DNA from 4 places in the Ruegeria sp. CF8 genome. Region 1 is predicted to be linked to each of the others. Evidence: riboswitches for the same ligand, from Rfam matches in the RefSeq annotation. Region 1 holds a riboswitch; each other region holds the start of a gene.
The links. Region 1 has a riboswitch for cobalamin ahead of ACR0EV_RS18565 (hypothetical protein). Riboswitches for the same ligand answer to the same signal wherever they lie in the genome.
Positions count from the first base shown of each region.

Region 2: another riboswitch for cobalamin. It lies ahead of ACR0EV_RS22180 (DUF1636 family protein); the one in region 1 lies ahead of ACR0EV_RS18565 (hypothetical protein).
Region 3: another riboswitch for cobalamin. It lies ahead of ACR0EV_RS05590 (DUF1636 family protein); the one in region 1 lies ahead of ACR0EV_RS18565 (hypothetical protein).
Region 4: another riboswitch for cobalamin. It lies ahead of ACR0EV_RS04780 (DUF4198 domain-containing protein); the one in region 1 lies ahead of ACR0EV_RS18565 (hypothetical protein).

Region 1 covers NZ_JBQFRG010000009.1:50,321-53,565, reverse strand. Annotated here, with positions in the region: gene ACR0EV_RS18575 (DNA polymerase III subunit gamma/tau) at 1-576, opposite strand, end outside; gene ACR0EV_RS18570 (protein-tyrosine phosphatase family protein) at 749-1,249, shown strand; gene ACR0EV_RS18565 (hypothetical protein) at 1,252-1,659, opposite strand; cobalamin riboswitch at 1,751-1,971, opposite strand; gene ACR0EV_RS18560 (alpha/beta hydrolase family protein) at 2,105-2,965, shown strand; RNA gene ffs (signal recognition particle sRNA small type) at 3,014-3,112, opposite strand; gene ACR0EV_RS18550 (bifunctional 2',3'-cyclic-nucleotide 2'-phosphodiesterase/3'-nucleotidase) at 3,152-3,245, opposite strand, start outside.
Region 2 covers NZ_JBQFRG010000013.1:57,271-60,515, forward strand. Annotated here, with positions in the region: gene ACR0EV_RS22170 (SLC13 family permease) at 1-418, shown strand, start outside; gene ACR0EV_RS22175 (NAD(P)-dependent oxidoreductase) at 499-1,455, opposite strand; cobalamin riboswitch at 1,602-1,818, shown strand; gene ACR0EV_RS22180 (DUF1636 family protein) at 1,913-2,287, shown strand; gene cobW (cobalamin biosynthesis protein CobW) at 2,289-3,245, shown strand, end outside.
Region 3 covers NZ_JBQFRG010000002.1:200,672-203,916, forward strand. Annotated here, with positions in the region: gene ACR0EV_RS05580 (carbohydrate kinase family protein) at 1-618, shown strand, start outside; gene ACR0EV_RS05585 (D-lyxose/D-mannose family sugar isomerase) at 634-1,299, shown strand; cobalamin riboswitch at 1,399-1,596, shown strand; gene ACR0EV_RS05590 (DUF1636 family protein) at 1,836-2,192, shown strand; gene ACR0EV_RS05595 (ABC transporter ATP-binding protein) at 2,189-2,965, shown strand; gene ACR0EV_RS05600 (ABC transporter substrate-binding protein) at 2,978-3,245, shown strand, end outside.
Region 4 covers NZ_JBQFRG010000002.1:11,661-14,905, reverse strand. Annotated here, with positions in the region: gene ACR0EV_RS04790 (ABC transporter substrate-binding protein) at 1-151, opposite strand, end outside; gene ACR0EV_RS04785 (LacI family DNA-binding transcriptional regulator) at 148-1,305, opposite strand; cobalamin riboswitch at 1,523-1,725, shown strand; gene ACR0EV_RS04780 (DUF4198 domain-containing protein) at 1,855-2,640, shown strand; gene cbiM (cobalt transporter CbiM) at 2,646-3,245, shown strand, end outside.

The sequences.
Region 1 (3,245 bases):
CTCGGGCTCGATCCGGCGCAGGTCGAAGCGCTGACAGCGGGACAGAACCGTGACCGGCACTTTACGAATCTCGGTGGTAGCGAAGATGAACTTCACATGTTCAGGCGGTTCCTCGAGCGTCTTGAGCAGCGCGTTGAAGGCGCTGGTCGAGAGCATGTGGACCTCGTCGATGATGTAGATCTTGTAACGCGCGCTGGCGGCGCGATAGCGGACACTGTCGATTATTTCGCGAATGTCATTCACGCCGGTTCGGCTGGCGGCGTCCATCTCCATCACGTCGACGTGGCGGCCTTCCATGATCGCCACGCAATGTTCGCATTGCCCGCAAGGCTCGGTCGTCGGGCCGCCATTGCCGTCGGGGCCGATGCAGTTCATACCCTTGGCGATGATCCGCGCGGTGGTTGTTTTGCCGGTGCCGCGAATGCCGGTCATGATGAAAGCCTGCGCAATCCGGTCCGCTTCGAACGCGTTTTTCAGGGTGCGCACCATGGCATCCTGACCCACCAGATCGGCAAAGGTTTCCGGGCGATATTTGCGGGCGAGAACCTGATAGGCGGGGCTGGGCGTGTCGGTCATGTTTTCTCGGTCGGATTCGGTACTTCGGCTCAGCGTAGTGGCCGTCGCCTTCCGCGTCCACCGCGAGGCGCGATGATTTTTGATTTAGATTCCGACCGGATTCGCACTAAGCTTTTCCAACAAAATTTAAGACTCATATTTGTAAAGAGTTCCTGGTGGAGGACACACGTTCATGTCGCAGCTGGTTATCTATGCCCTGCAAGTCGCAGGAGGAACGCTGGCCCTGACGTCGATACCCGGACGTGGCGGGGATTATGAGACGGATCTGGACACGATTGCCGCGTGGAAGCCGGGGCTGGTTATTTCAATGACGACGGATGTCGAGATGCTTCAGCACGGGGCGCAGGATTTTGGCAGCGATATCCAAAGCCGGGCCAGCCGGTGGGTTCATCTGCCGATCGAGGACTTTGGCGCACCCACTGCGGCGGTTGAAGAGGCGTGGCCAGATGTCAGCGCCGCCGCCCGGCACGCTCTGGCTGGCGGAGGTCGGGTATTGGTGCATTGTCGGGGCGGCTGCGGCAGGTCGGGGATGGTTGTCCTGCGTCTGATGGTCGAGTGCGGCGAACGGGCGGACAAGGCGCTGGAGCGTTTGCGGTCGCTGCGCCCCTGTGCCGTGGAAACAGACGCGCAGCTGGCTTGGGCGGCCCGGGTTTCCCCGGCGCAGGTGGTGTGACCTCAGGCCGAAAGCTGTTCGGGTGCGTGTACGGTTTTCCGGGGCCGTAGCGTTGCAACCTCGATCATCGCGCAGGGTGGGTTTGCAATGATGCCGGATGGCAGGGTGCGGAACGTGTTTCCAAAAATCAGATCGGCATAGAGGTTCAGGTCGTCAATCGCTGCGTCGGGTTGCGTGTCACAAAACACGCGAACACCGTCTGATTGCGCCTGGAAAATTGCCTGGCACCCTTCGGCGCAATGTGAAAGCTCACTACTGCCGTCAAACTCGAAGTCGTCGCCAGTGGCAGCCGAAGCCTGTGTCATGGCCTCCGAGATCGAGCGCGCCAACCGCGCCAGGGCGGGGCAGGTTTTACCTGTCCGCTGACATACCGTTGCGCTGTATTCATGCGTCTTTGTCTTCCAGATCATCCTGCGCCCTCCGCGCGTGGTGGACAGAAGGATCGGGTCAGGTGGGACGGCAAAGTGCAGTCAGGACCTGCCCGGACACCCCGCCCGAGTTTCGGTTTCAGTTCCGATGGCAGGTCTCCTGACTTGCGGGTCATTGCTTTGCCGACCTTCCCAGCCCTTGGGGCCAGTGGCGTTTCGGCATTGCTCACCGCTTACAGTTGCGGGGGCAGTCGCGGAATTGGTTAGCGTCCGGATGACCAGACGGAACCGCACCGTGTTCCCTTTTCATCCCGACCCCTTGTGGGGGGCAGGAACCATCACACAATCGCTAGCGTCTGACCCAGTTCCGAGTCAAGCGGATCTTTGGCCCCGACGTTTGGTCATGCTGGATGGGTGAAAACTTCCCGCGTAGAGTTTCCGTCATTGAAGGTAAGCCAGCCGTTTTATCAGCGCAGGGTCAGGGATCATGTTGGATACAGAGCAGACGGTTTTGACCGAAGAGTTCCTCTTTCCGTCCGGGTCATCAACCCTTTCAGCACGCCTGTACCGACCTTTGTCTGAACCCAGCACAGTGGTTGTGCTGAACAGTGCCACAGGCGTGCCACGCGACTATTATCGCCACTTCGCGCGTTGGCTGGCCGCCGAGCGCGGTATGGCATGCCTAACCTATGATTACCGGGATTTCGGGCACTCTTTGAATGGCCGCATGAAGGATGCGGGTGCGACAATGGCGGATTGGGCGTTGATCGACATGCCAGCGGCGCGGGCGGAAATGCGCAGGCGTTTTCCCGATGCGCAACAATGGACGATCGGTCATTCTGTAGGTGCCATGCTGGGACCCGTACAGCCCGATATCGACAAAATCGACCGGATGATTTGTGTGTGTTCTGGGCTTGTGACCCTGAACGATCACCCTTGGCCTTACCGTGGGTTGGCCGGGGTCTTCTGGTATGGGCATGCGCCATTGTTGGTCAAAGCGCTTGGTTATTTGCCCGGAAAGGCAATCGGCTTTGGGGCGGATTTGCCGGCCTCGGTCTACTGGCAATGGCGCAAATGGTGCACCGCACCTTCGAGCTACTTGCCCGAGATCGGGGCTGGGCTACCTGCTGCGCGGTGGACAGAAGCTGAAAAACCGGTGGATCTTTTTACCTTTGAAGATGATCAGATGGTACCGCCCAAGGCGGTATGGCGGCTTGCTGATCTCTATGGACCCAAAGCGAAACGACACCTGCTGAAACCGGCTGATTTCGGGTTGTCTGAGGTTGGGCATATTGGCGCTTTTTCCCGATGCAACGCGGCCCTCTGGTCACGCTTTATCGACGCCTGAACGAGCTTGGGGTGACACTGAATATCACCCGTTACGTACAAAGTGGGAAAGTGAGAGGTTGGACATCGACCCAAGCGGGGCTCGTTGTGGCTGCTTCCTTCCGGACCTGACCAGGTTGGCGAGGCGCTCGCCCGCGCCAACCTCTCGACTCTGGATATAGGGAAGGCGAGGGCAAAAGACAACCCGTCAGAACGTGAGGCGGATACGCTCGAATCCGGCGTCATCGGGACTTAGCAATTGGGCGTTGAACATGCGCAGCTCATCCATGTGTTCAAGGGCA
Region 2 (3,245 bases), on a different contig from region 1:
TGTTTTCCTGCTCGCCTGCCTCATACCTTTGGGACAGGCCGTGCAAAACACCGGCACAGCCGCATGGATCGCGCAGCAGATCATGGTCATTCTTGATGGTTGGCCGCTTTGGTCGCTTCAAACCGGCGTTGCCGTTCTGGCGACTGCCTTTTCGCTGGTTATGTCGAATGTTGGAGCCACGGTATTGCTTGTTCCACTTGCAGTTTCAATTGCGGTGGCTGCCGGAGGCAACCCTGCCGTCTTCGCGCTGACGGTTGCCATTTCCACTTCGAACAGCTTCATCATCCCGACCCATCAGGTCAACGCATTGATCATGGGTCCGGCAGGGTACAAGGTCATGGATTTCGTCCGTTCAGGCGGCATCATGACCGCGCTGTTCCTAGTTGTGTCATTGGTGATGATCAACGTTATGTACTAGCGCAGCAATCGGGACCAGATTTCCGGATTAGCCCACCCCGATTGCCATTGACATTTCGTTGGAAAGCTCAGGCTGAACCTCTACGCCGAGCGACGGCCTTGCGGGACAACCTCATACCCCGGCTCTTCCGGTTCATCATCTTCCATCTCAGGTGGGAAGCCGGGAGCTGTGATATCCAAACCTGTCGCCTCTTCCAGTCGTTTGATGATATTCGGCGACAGCTCGCGGTCGCCATACCGTGCAATGCCATCTTCAAAAATCTTGATCATGACCGGGTTCATTTCCAGAGGCACCCCTGCGCGGTCGGCAACCTCCTGAAACAGACCGATATCCTTTTTCACCAAGTCCATAGTGAAAGAAATATCGCGCGAACCGTTCAGGATGACCTGACTTTCCGTTTCATGCACAAAGGATGTGCCGGACGAGATTTTTATCGCCTCATAGGTAGTGTTTAGGTCCATGCCCGCCGCCTTTGCCGTGACAAGCGCTTCGGCGCAGGTGATCAGGTTGGCCGTGGCCAGATAGTTGGTCAGCACCTTCAGGACTGAGGCAGAACCCAATTCACCAGTGTGCAAAACACGCCGTCCCATGGTGGTCAGAAACGGCAAAATCCGCTCAAAAGTCGCACGATCACATCCCGCGAAGATCGAGATATTGCCGGTGGCTGCCCGATGGCACCCGCCCGAAACCGGGCAGTCCACTGCCGCGCCGCCGCGTTCGATCACCTCGGCCCCCAAACGCTTGACCTCGGCCTCATCGGTTGTCGACATCTCCATCCAGATCTTGCCGGGGCCCACTTCGGGTAGCATCTCTTGCATGACCGCATCTGATGCCGCAGGCGATGGCAAGCAGGTGATGACCGCGTCGCAATCGCGCATCAGCTGTGACGGGCCTTCTGCCGCCTTTGCGCCACGGGCAACGAACTCGGCCACCAGATCCGTGTTAAGATCGTGCACCGTCAGATCAATCCCGTTTCGCAGCAAGGATCCCGAAAGCTTGCCGCCAACGTTTCCCAACCCGATGAATCCTACTTTCATATGTCGCCTCTCCCTGCTGGCTTGTACCTGTCATGCGATCACGGATTTATCTGACCATTCATGCCGCCCAACGACAACCACAGGTCGCTTTTCACACCCGCCTCCTGATGTTACGCGCAACGCGCTTGACAAGCGGGCCAGCGGTGCCGCATGACCCATTCGTTGGTGTCGGCAAGAGCCGATGAAAAGGGAATGCGTCAACGGAACTTCCGCCAAACGCAGCCGCCCCCGCGACCGTGACCGGAGAGGGTGCCCAATGCCACTGGCCTAGGCCGGGAAGGCGGGACATCCGACAGAGGACCCTGACGTACCGGGCCTCTGACATCCGCAAGCCGGGAGACCTGCCAACACCCGAAGTTGAAACCGGGCGGGGTGTTCCGGTATCGGGTCCATGTTGCAACACGTGGCCCGCTTGAAACCCCGTCCCCCGCGAAGAGGATTTGGGGGGATGAGAGACATGACTGAGACCACACCGGTCGAGCTGCTGGTCTGCACGACCTGCCGCCGCGGGCTGCCTATCGAAGACGATGCGCAACGCCCCGGTACATTGCTGCACCAGGCCTTGGAACAAGCAGAGCTGCCCGAAGGCATCACCCTGAAACCTGTCGAATGCCTTTCGAACTGCGACCAAGGCTGTTCTATCGTGCTGCGCGGTGGTCCCGATCGCTGGACCTTCGTTTACGAGAACCTGAACGAAGTGGACCATGTCGATGTAATCGTCGACGGTGCGACCAAGTATCTGGCCACCAAAGATGGCCTGGTGAAATGGCGCGAGCGCCCTGAACATTTCCGCAAAAACTGCGCCTCGCGCATTCCCCCGATTGGAGCCTGACATGTCGAATCTCGAAAAACTTCCCGTCACCGTGATCACCGGCTTTCTGGGCTCGGGCAAAACCACACTGGTCAAACACCTGATGCAGAACCCGCAGGGCAAACGTCTGGCTGTTGTCGTCAACGAGTTTGGCGATGTGGGCGTGGATGGTGACATCCTGAAATCCTGTGCCATCCCGGATTGCCCGGCGGAAAACATCATGGAGCTGGCGAACGGTTGCATCTGCTGCACCGTCGCGGATGACTTCATCCCGACCATCGAGGCGCTGATGGCGCTGGAACCGCGCCCCGAGCATATCCTGATCGAAACCTCTGGGCTCGCCCTGCCCAAGCCGCTGTTGAAAGCATTCGACTGGCCGGACATTCGCTCGAAAATCACCGTCGATGGCGTGATCGCTCTGGCCGATGCTGAGGCCGTTGCCGCCGGTCGCTTTGCGCCGAATGTCGAAGCTGTCGATGCCCAGCGCATGGCCGACGACTCGATCGATCACGAAACGCCCCTGTCCGAAGTGTTCGAGGATCAGATTTCCTGCGCCGACATCATCCTGCTGACCAAGCCTGATCTTGCAGGCCCGGAAGGTGTGGCAAAGGCCAAAAAGGTGATCGCCGCCGAAGCACCGCGCCCCCTGCCCGTGGTCGAAGTTGCCGAAGGGGTTGTGGACGTCCGCGTTGTACTGGGTCTGGAAGCGGCTGCCGAGGACGACATGGATGCCCGCCCGTCGCACCACGACGGTCACCACGATCACGAACATGACGATTTCGAAAGCATCATCGTCGAGCTGCCGGAACAAACCGACCCTGCCGATCTGGTCGCCAAGATCGAACGTCTGGCGTCAGAGCTGAACATCCTGCGTGTCAAAGGCTATGCCGCAGTTCAGGGCAAACCCATGCGCTTGCTGGTACAGGCCGTCGGCGCGCGCGTCCGTCACCAATATGACCGCCCATGGGAACCGGGCGAA
Region 3 (3,245 bases), on a different contig from region 1:
GCTGGGCGTATGTTGATGCCCGAAGATATGCCAGATCAGCTCCCTGCTATCTCGGCTTTGTATCTTGGGGGCATAAGCTTGGCGTGTGAGCCATGTGCAGATGCCTATGCCTCCCTGTTGAGCCAGCATGGAAACGATCGCCCTATCATGTTGGATCCCAACATTCGTCCGAGTTTTATTCAGGATCAAACCCGGTTTCGAACTCGCTTGAACCGCATGATCGCGCAGTCCGATATCGTAAAAGTTTCGGACGAGGATCTAGACTGGATCATTCCCGGTGCGGAACCCGAAGCAGCCAAAGCAGCCTTGTTGTTGAAAGCCGGACCATCAGCGCTGATCGTGACCCGGGGCGGCGATGGCGCAAACGGGTATCTGGCGGATGGATCGCAAGTGACGGTGCCGGTAAAGCCGGTGCAGGTCGTGGATACGATCGGTGCGGGGGATACGTTCAATGCAGGTGTGCTCACTGGTCTCAGCCGCGCCGGGCATCTGACAAAACCTGCAGTACGCAACTTAACTTCTAGCGCTTTGCACGCGGCCATGGAACTGGGCGCCGAAGTTGCCGCTGTAACCGTATCTCGCGCCGGGGCGGAACCCCCCTGGGCTCATGAGCTATAATTTTTGGAAAATCCGATGAAACGATCTGACATAAATCGCATCAAGTCCGAAGCGCAGGCGTTCATTCAATCGTTTGGAGCCGTACTGCCGCCTTTTGCAGATTGGTCCCCTGAACAGATGCGCAGCCCGTTGGCGGAAACGATCCGCAGCCGCGGCTTGGGGTGGGACATCACCGACTACGCTCAGGGCCGGTTTGATGAGCTGGGCCTGTTCCTCTTCACCCTGCGCAACGGCGAGGTGAATGATCTGCAGTCCGGGCGCGGGATGCTTTACGCAGAAAAACTGTTGATCTCGAAAGACAAACAACTGTCTCCGATGCATCGCCACATCGTCAAGGCAGAGGACATCATCAACCGAGGCGGCGGTGATCTGGTGATGGAGATCTACGCATCGGACCCCGAGGGCGGCATCGACCGGCATACGCCTGTCACAGTACCCAGCGATGCCTGCCCGGTCACGTTGCAACCAGGTGAACATCTACGCCTGAAACCAGGGCAAAGCGTAACTCTGATGCCCGGAGTTTGGCACGCGTTCTGGGCCGAGCACGGCGATTGCCTTATTGGAGAGGTTTCGACCGTGAATGACGATCGCACGGATAATGTGTTTGAAGATCCGATCCCACGATTTTCAAAAATCGAAGAAGATGCCGCGCCAGATTTCCTATTGGTTTCCGACTACTGACGCAGACCGGGCTGGCAATTTCCGACAGGCAACAGGGCTGAGCCCAAGTGATTTCGCCCAAAGCCACTCATTCTCCCGCTTGACAAGTCAAGCACTGCGAGACTAGCTGAGCGGGATGGTTCCGTAAGGGATGAAAATGGGAATACGGTGCGGCACAGTATTTTGCCAAGTCCGTGACTGCCCCCGCAACTGTAAGCGGAGAGCGACGCCACTGCGCCACTGACCCCGAAAGGGTTGGGAAGGTGGGCCGAGCCTAGACCCGCAAGTCAGGAGACCTGCCATCCGATGTTCAACCAACCCGGGGCGGGGCGTCCTGGAAGGAGGCTTTGATGGCACGTTTTCCGCGTGTTTACATTGGTGGCACCTTCTGTCCGCGCTTGGTTTCAAGCGGAGCGGACAGTTTTAAAGGTGACTGACAGAAACAAGCTCTTTTTTCATACCTACAGCGCTGGGACACCCTGCGGTGCTGCAAATTTAGCGTTTTGTTACGTTATAACATTGCATTTAAAACCATCCCACAGTAAGCGCTACACGCAATGACAAAAACCGCTGATCATTTCATTCTTGTATGCGCAACCTGCACTGGTGCCATGTCCACCGATCAAGTGACGGGCGCACTAGCACCAATTCTCCCTAAGGGATTTGCAATCCGAACTGTTGATTGCATGGCGGGCTGCGCCCGACCAACGACCATCGGCCTTCAGGCACCGGGCAAGGCTCAGTATCTGTTTGGGGACATCGACACGGAACTGGATCTGGACGCAGTGGCGGAATTTGCCGAGCAATATAGCCTTAGTTCCGATGGCTGGACAAACGCAACCGAACGCCCGCCCGCGTTATTCACCAAGACCTTGTCCCGAATCCCGGCCCTGCCAATCAAGGGGGTGTCATGAGTTTTCTGTCAGTGGAAGGTCTCGAATATTACGCTTTGAATGGCGACGTCCTCCTGCAAGATGTGTCGTTCGGCTTAGACGAAGGCTCGATTCTGGCAATAGCGGGACCGAATGGTGCGGGGAAAACAACGCTGCTCAAGCTGCTTTGCGGAATAGAACGTATTGCGTTGGGTGATGTGTGGATAAAAGGCCAAAGCTTGCGCACCCTATCCGCGCATGAGCGTGCCCGCACCATCGCGGTTGTCGGCCAGCAGGAAATGCCGGACGGTCGGCTGCGTCTGCGAGACTATGTTGCGCTTGGGCAAATCCCTATTCGGGCTGAAAAATCGGTTACCGAGCACAAGGAAGACCTCGATCGAGTTCTGGAAACGACCGGCTTGTCTCATCTTTCCCGCAAGCCGATGAGCCAGCTATCGGGTGGCGAGCGACAGCGCGCTCATATCGCGCGCGCTTTGGCGCAAAACCCTTCCTTGTTGTTTCTGGACGAACCGACCAATCATCTGGATCCCGACGCCAAGGGGCACATGTTGTCCCTGGTTGCCGAGTTGGGCGTCACGGTGGTCATGATCGTCCACGATCTGGTCATGATCCCCGAATTTGCAACGCATGTGGCTTTGATGAAGTCCACACGCCTGACGGGATACGGACCCGTCAGCGAAGTGCTGACTACGGAACGTGTCCGCGACACCTTTGGCGTGGATTATCTGTGTTTTCAGCATGAAGGCCGCATGATCCCTGCGCTGGATATCCGAAAACGAAAACTGTCATCATAACAGGAGCTTACAATGATGCAGAAACTTTGGCCTGTGGCTCTGTTCACTGGCCTCGCAAGCGGCGCGGCCGCAGAAGCCATCACAGTGGACAATTGCGGCGAACCGCTGGTTTTTGAAACCGCGCCCGAGCGGATCGTTGTCCACGACATGAACATGACCGACATGGCGTTTGCATTGGGTCTGCAAGACAAGATCGTGGGCCTGACCGGAATCACGGGCTGGTACAAGACAAGCCCTGATTTTGATGCGCAGCGCGGTGATATCCCAGAGCTTGCACCAA
Region 4 (3,245 bases), on a different contig from region 1:
GGTCAGCCATTTCCTGCTGTTTCGCCAGACGCTCGGGCTGCTCTTCGGTCGTCCAGAAACGGATCGTGTCCGCCTGTACCGACATGGCCGTCAGCGCCAGTGCCAACGAAGAGCCGAGCATCAGCCTGGCTGCGTTTGGTGTAAGTTTCATGGTCGGTTTCCTCCCCGATTATCTTCCATGGTTCGTTTGATTTTTTTCGCCAACTCGCTCGACGTCAGCAGTGGCGGCCCGTCAGAGTCGCGTTCGATCAGCGCCGCCTGGCTAAGTTCACGCAAAGTTGCGGGTTCTTCCCCTCTGGTCTGACGAATCAGCATCGTTGCAAGGCGTTCACCTGCCCGTTTGGAGTCGACGCTGAACGTCGTCAGCCCAGGGCTGGCATATTGGCATTCCGGGATTCCGTCATACCCAAGGACCGAGACATCGCGCCCGATCTCAAGGCCAAATTCTGCACACACAGGGTAGCTTCCCAATGCCGCCTGATCCGTCGCAAATACAATCGCGGTCGGCGGGACAGACAAGCGCAACAATGCGCGCGCTTCAGAGGCCCCTTCTTCGCGGGTGCGGGCCCCGTCGCGGATCAAATCAGGATCGACCGGCAATCCTGCAGCCCTAAGCCCGTCGACATAGCCATCCCGACGCAGGTGACTATAGTTGAACTTCGGATCACTGCCAACAAAGCCGATGCGGCTGTGACCAAAACGGACCAAACGTCCGACTGCGTCGCTCATGGCCGTTTCGCCGGAAATATCAAACCACGACGTTTCATCCTGAAAACCGGTCCGACCATACCCTGTCCGACCATAAAGGATGAAGGGCACCTGCAAGTCGCTTAGGTACCCAACCCGCGCGTCATCGACTTCGGTACGTGGCAGGATGAATCCGTCGGCCTTTCGTTCTTCGACCAGACGACCCAAAACATTTAGCATGTCCTGTTTCGATTTCGCGGTCGAAATTGTCATCGTCCAGTCAGATGCACTGGCGGCTTCGCAAGCGCCCGCAAGAAAGTCCTGAAAGAATGGATTGTGCCGATCCGGTTCTTCACTGTTGATAACCATGGCAATGGCACGCACGCGCCCTGTTCGAATAGCTTGAGCGTGGCTGAGCGGGCGATACCCCATCTTGCGCGCCGTTACCTCGACCCGCTTTCGCGTTGTTTCTGAGATGTCGGAATACCCGTTCAATGCACGCGACACGGTGCTTTTCGAAAGGCCGAGGTGATCAGCCAATTCGTCAAGCTTCACCCGCCCACCCGACGCGGCGCGCCGGGATCGGATTTGTCGCTGTTGCAGTTCGGGATTCGCCATCATTCTTTAATTTAATTGTTCCGAAACCGGTTTCGGCAACAAAAAAATGACATCTGCATCCCGCATCTGACAATCGACCCCAACCAGCGAACAGGTCGCAACACCCCTCTCTTGGACATGATCGAAGTCGAAAAGATGCAATCAGAACACCTCCGGAATTCGCAGATGACCCTCTCAATGCCGCAATCGGGAGTTGACCGTATCCAAGTTTTTCTGTCATCAACGCGCCATGTTCGGTTCCGGGGAGTCACCCGGAGGCAATAGGGAATGCAGTGCGGCACATTCTTGGCCAAATCTGCAACTGCCCCCGCAACTGTAAGCGGCGAGCGAGACTGATGACGCCACTGGGTTACACCCGGGAAGGCCAGTTTAGCGTGAAGACCCGCAAGTCAGGAGACCTGCCGAACATGCGCCCCCGGAAGGGGTGCTCATCATCGGCGACGGGGTGTGCGCCGGATCTGTTTGCCCGTTGGGGCAAATGGTTTCGCATTCCCCAATGTCAAAAATCAATGCGTGCCGGGGAAGGCGCGACGTGAGAAGGACGTATTTGTGAAACACTTTTTGTTGGCCGCGGCAGCTGCTGTGGCAATGCCTGCGCTGGCGCAGGCTCATTTCCTGCTGGAATACACCGAAGATACCATGATCGAGCGTCCGGGTGACGTTCCGGTCAAGTTGGTCTTCTGGCATCCGTTTGAAGCCGGGCACGCGATGATCCTGGAAAAGCCGGAAGAGTTCTATGTGATCCACAACAGCGAAAAGATCGATCTATTGGGTACGTTGGAAGAAACCACATTCGAAGGCCCCGAGAACAGCGCCAAAGCGTTTCTTGGGTCGGTCCCGGTGAAACGGTCCGGCGACTATGTGCTGGTGACGGTACCTGCGCCTTATTACGAAGAATCCGAGGATATCTATATCCAGCAGATCACAAAGGCTTACCTGAACCGCAATGAACTGCCCACCGACTGGGATCAACCGCAAGGTCTGGCGACCGAAATTCTGCCGTTGAACAAGCCCTATAACGTCATTGCAGGGTCCACCTTTACTGGCCGCGTATTAAGCGAAGGTGAGCCAGTTGCTGGTGCCGAGATCGAAATCGAATACATGGCAGCAGAGCCAGACTTGGCCGGAAACGGTGCAAAAGATGCTACTACATCCCCTCTGCCGGGCGGCGCATTGGTCGCGATTTCAGATGAGAACGGCTATTTCACCTTTGGCGTGCCGAAAGCGGGTTACTGGGGTTTTGCTGCTCTGGGTTCAGGCCCAAAAACCGAACATGAAGGCAAAGAACTGAGCCAGGATGCTGTGATCTGGATCCGCGCCTGGGATCTGGAGTAGCCCCTATGCACATCGTGGACGGAGCCCTTTCGAACCCAGTTGTGATCGGCGGCGCAATCGCAGCGGCTGGCGGCATTGCTGTGGGGCTGAAATCGCTGGACCTGGACCGCATTCCCACCGCGGGCGTGCTGTCGGCCAGCTTTTTTGTAGCTTCGCTGATCCATGTGCCGATCGGTCCTTCCTCTGTGCATTTGATCCTGAACGGTCTAGCCGGGCTTTTGCTTGGCTGGGCCGCTTTTCCTGCGCTGTTTGTTGGCCTGCTGCTTCAAGCCGTGTTTTTCGGCTTTGGCGGTTTGACTGTGCTTGGGATTAACACGGTCAACATCGCACTTCCGGCAGTGCTGACATGGATGATCTTTGGCCGTCTGATCGCACGCGGCTCTCCTGTACAGGGCGCTATTTGGGGCGGCATCGGCGGAGCGTTTTCGATTGCGGCCACGACGGCATTTGTCGCTGTTTCGTTGGCTCTGTCTGGTGACGCGTTTCTACCAGCCGCGAAACTGGTCTTTTTTGCACATATTCCCGTCATGGCAATCGAAGCGGTACTTACCGGTTTCGCTATTCTATTGGCCCGCAAGGTCAAGCCTGAACTCTTTCTTAGAGGC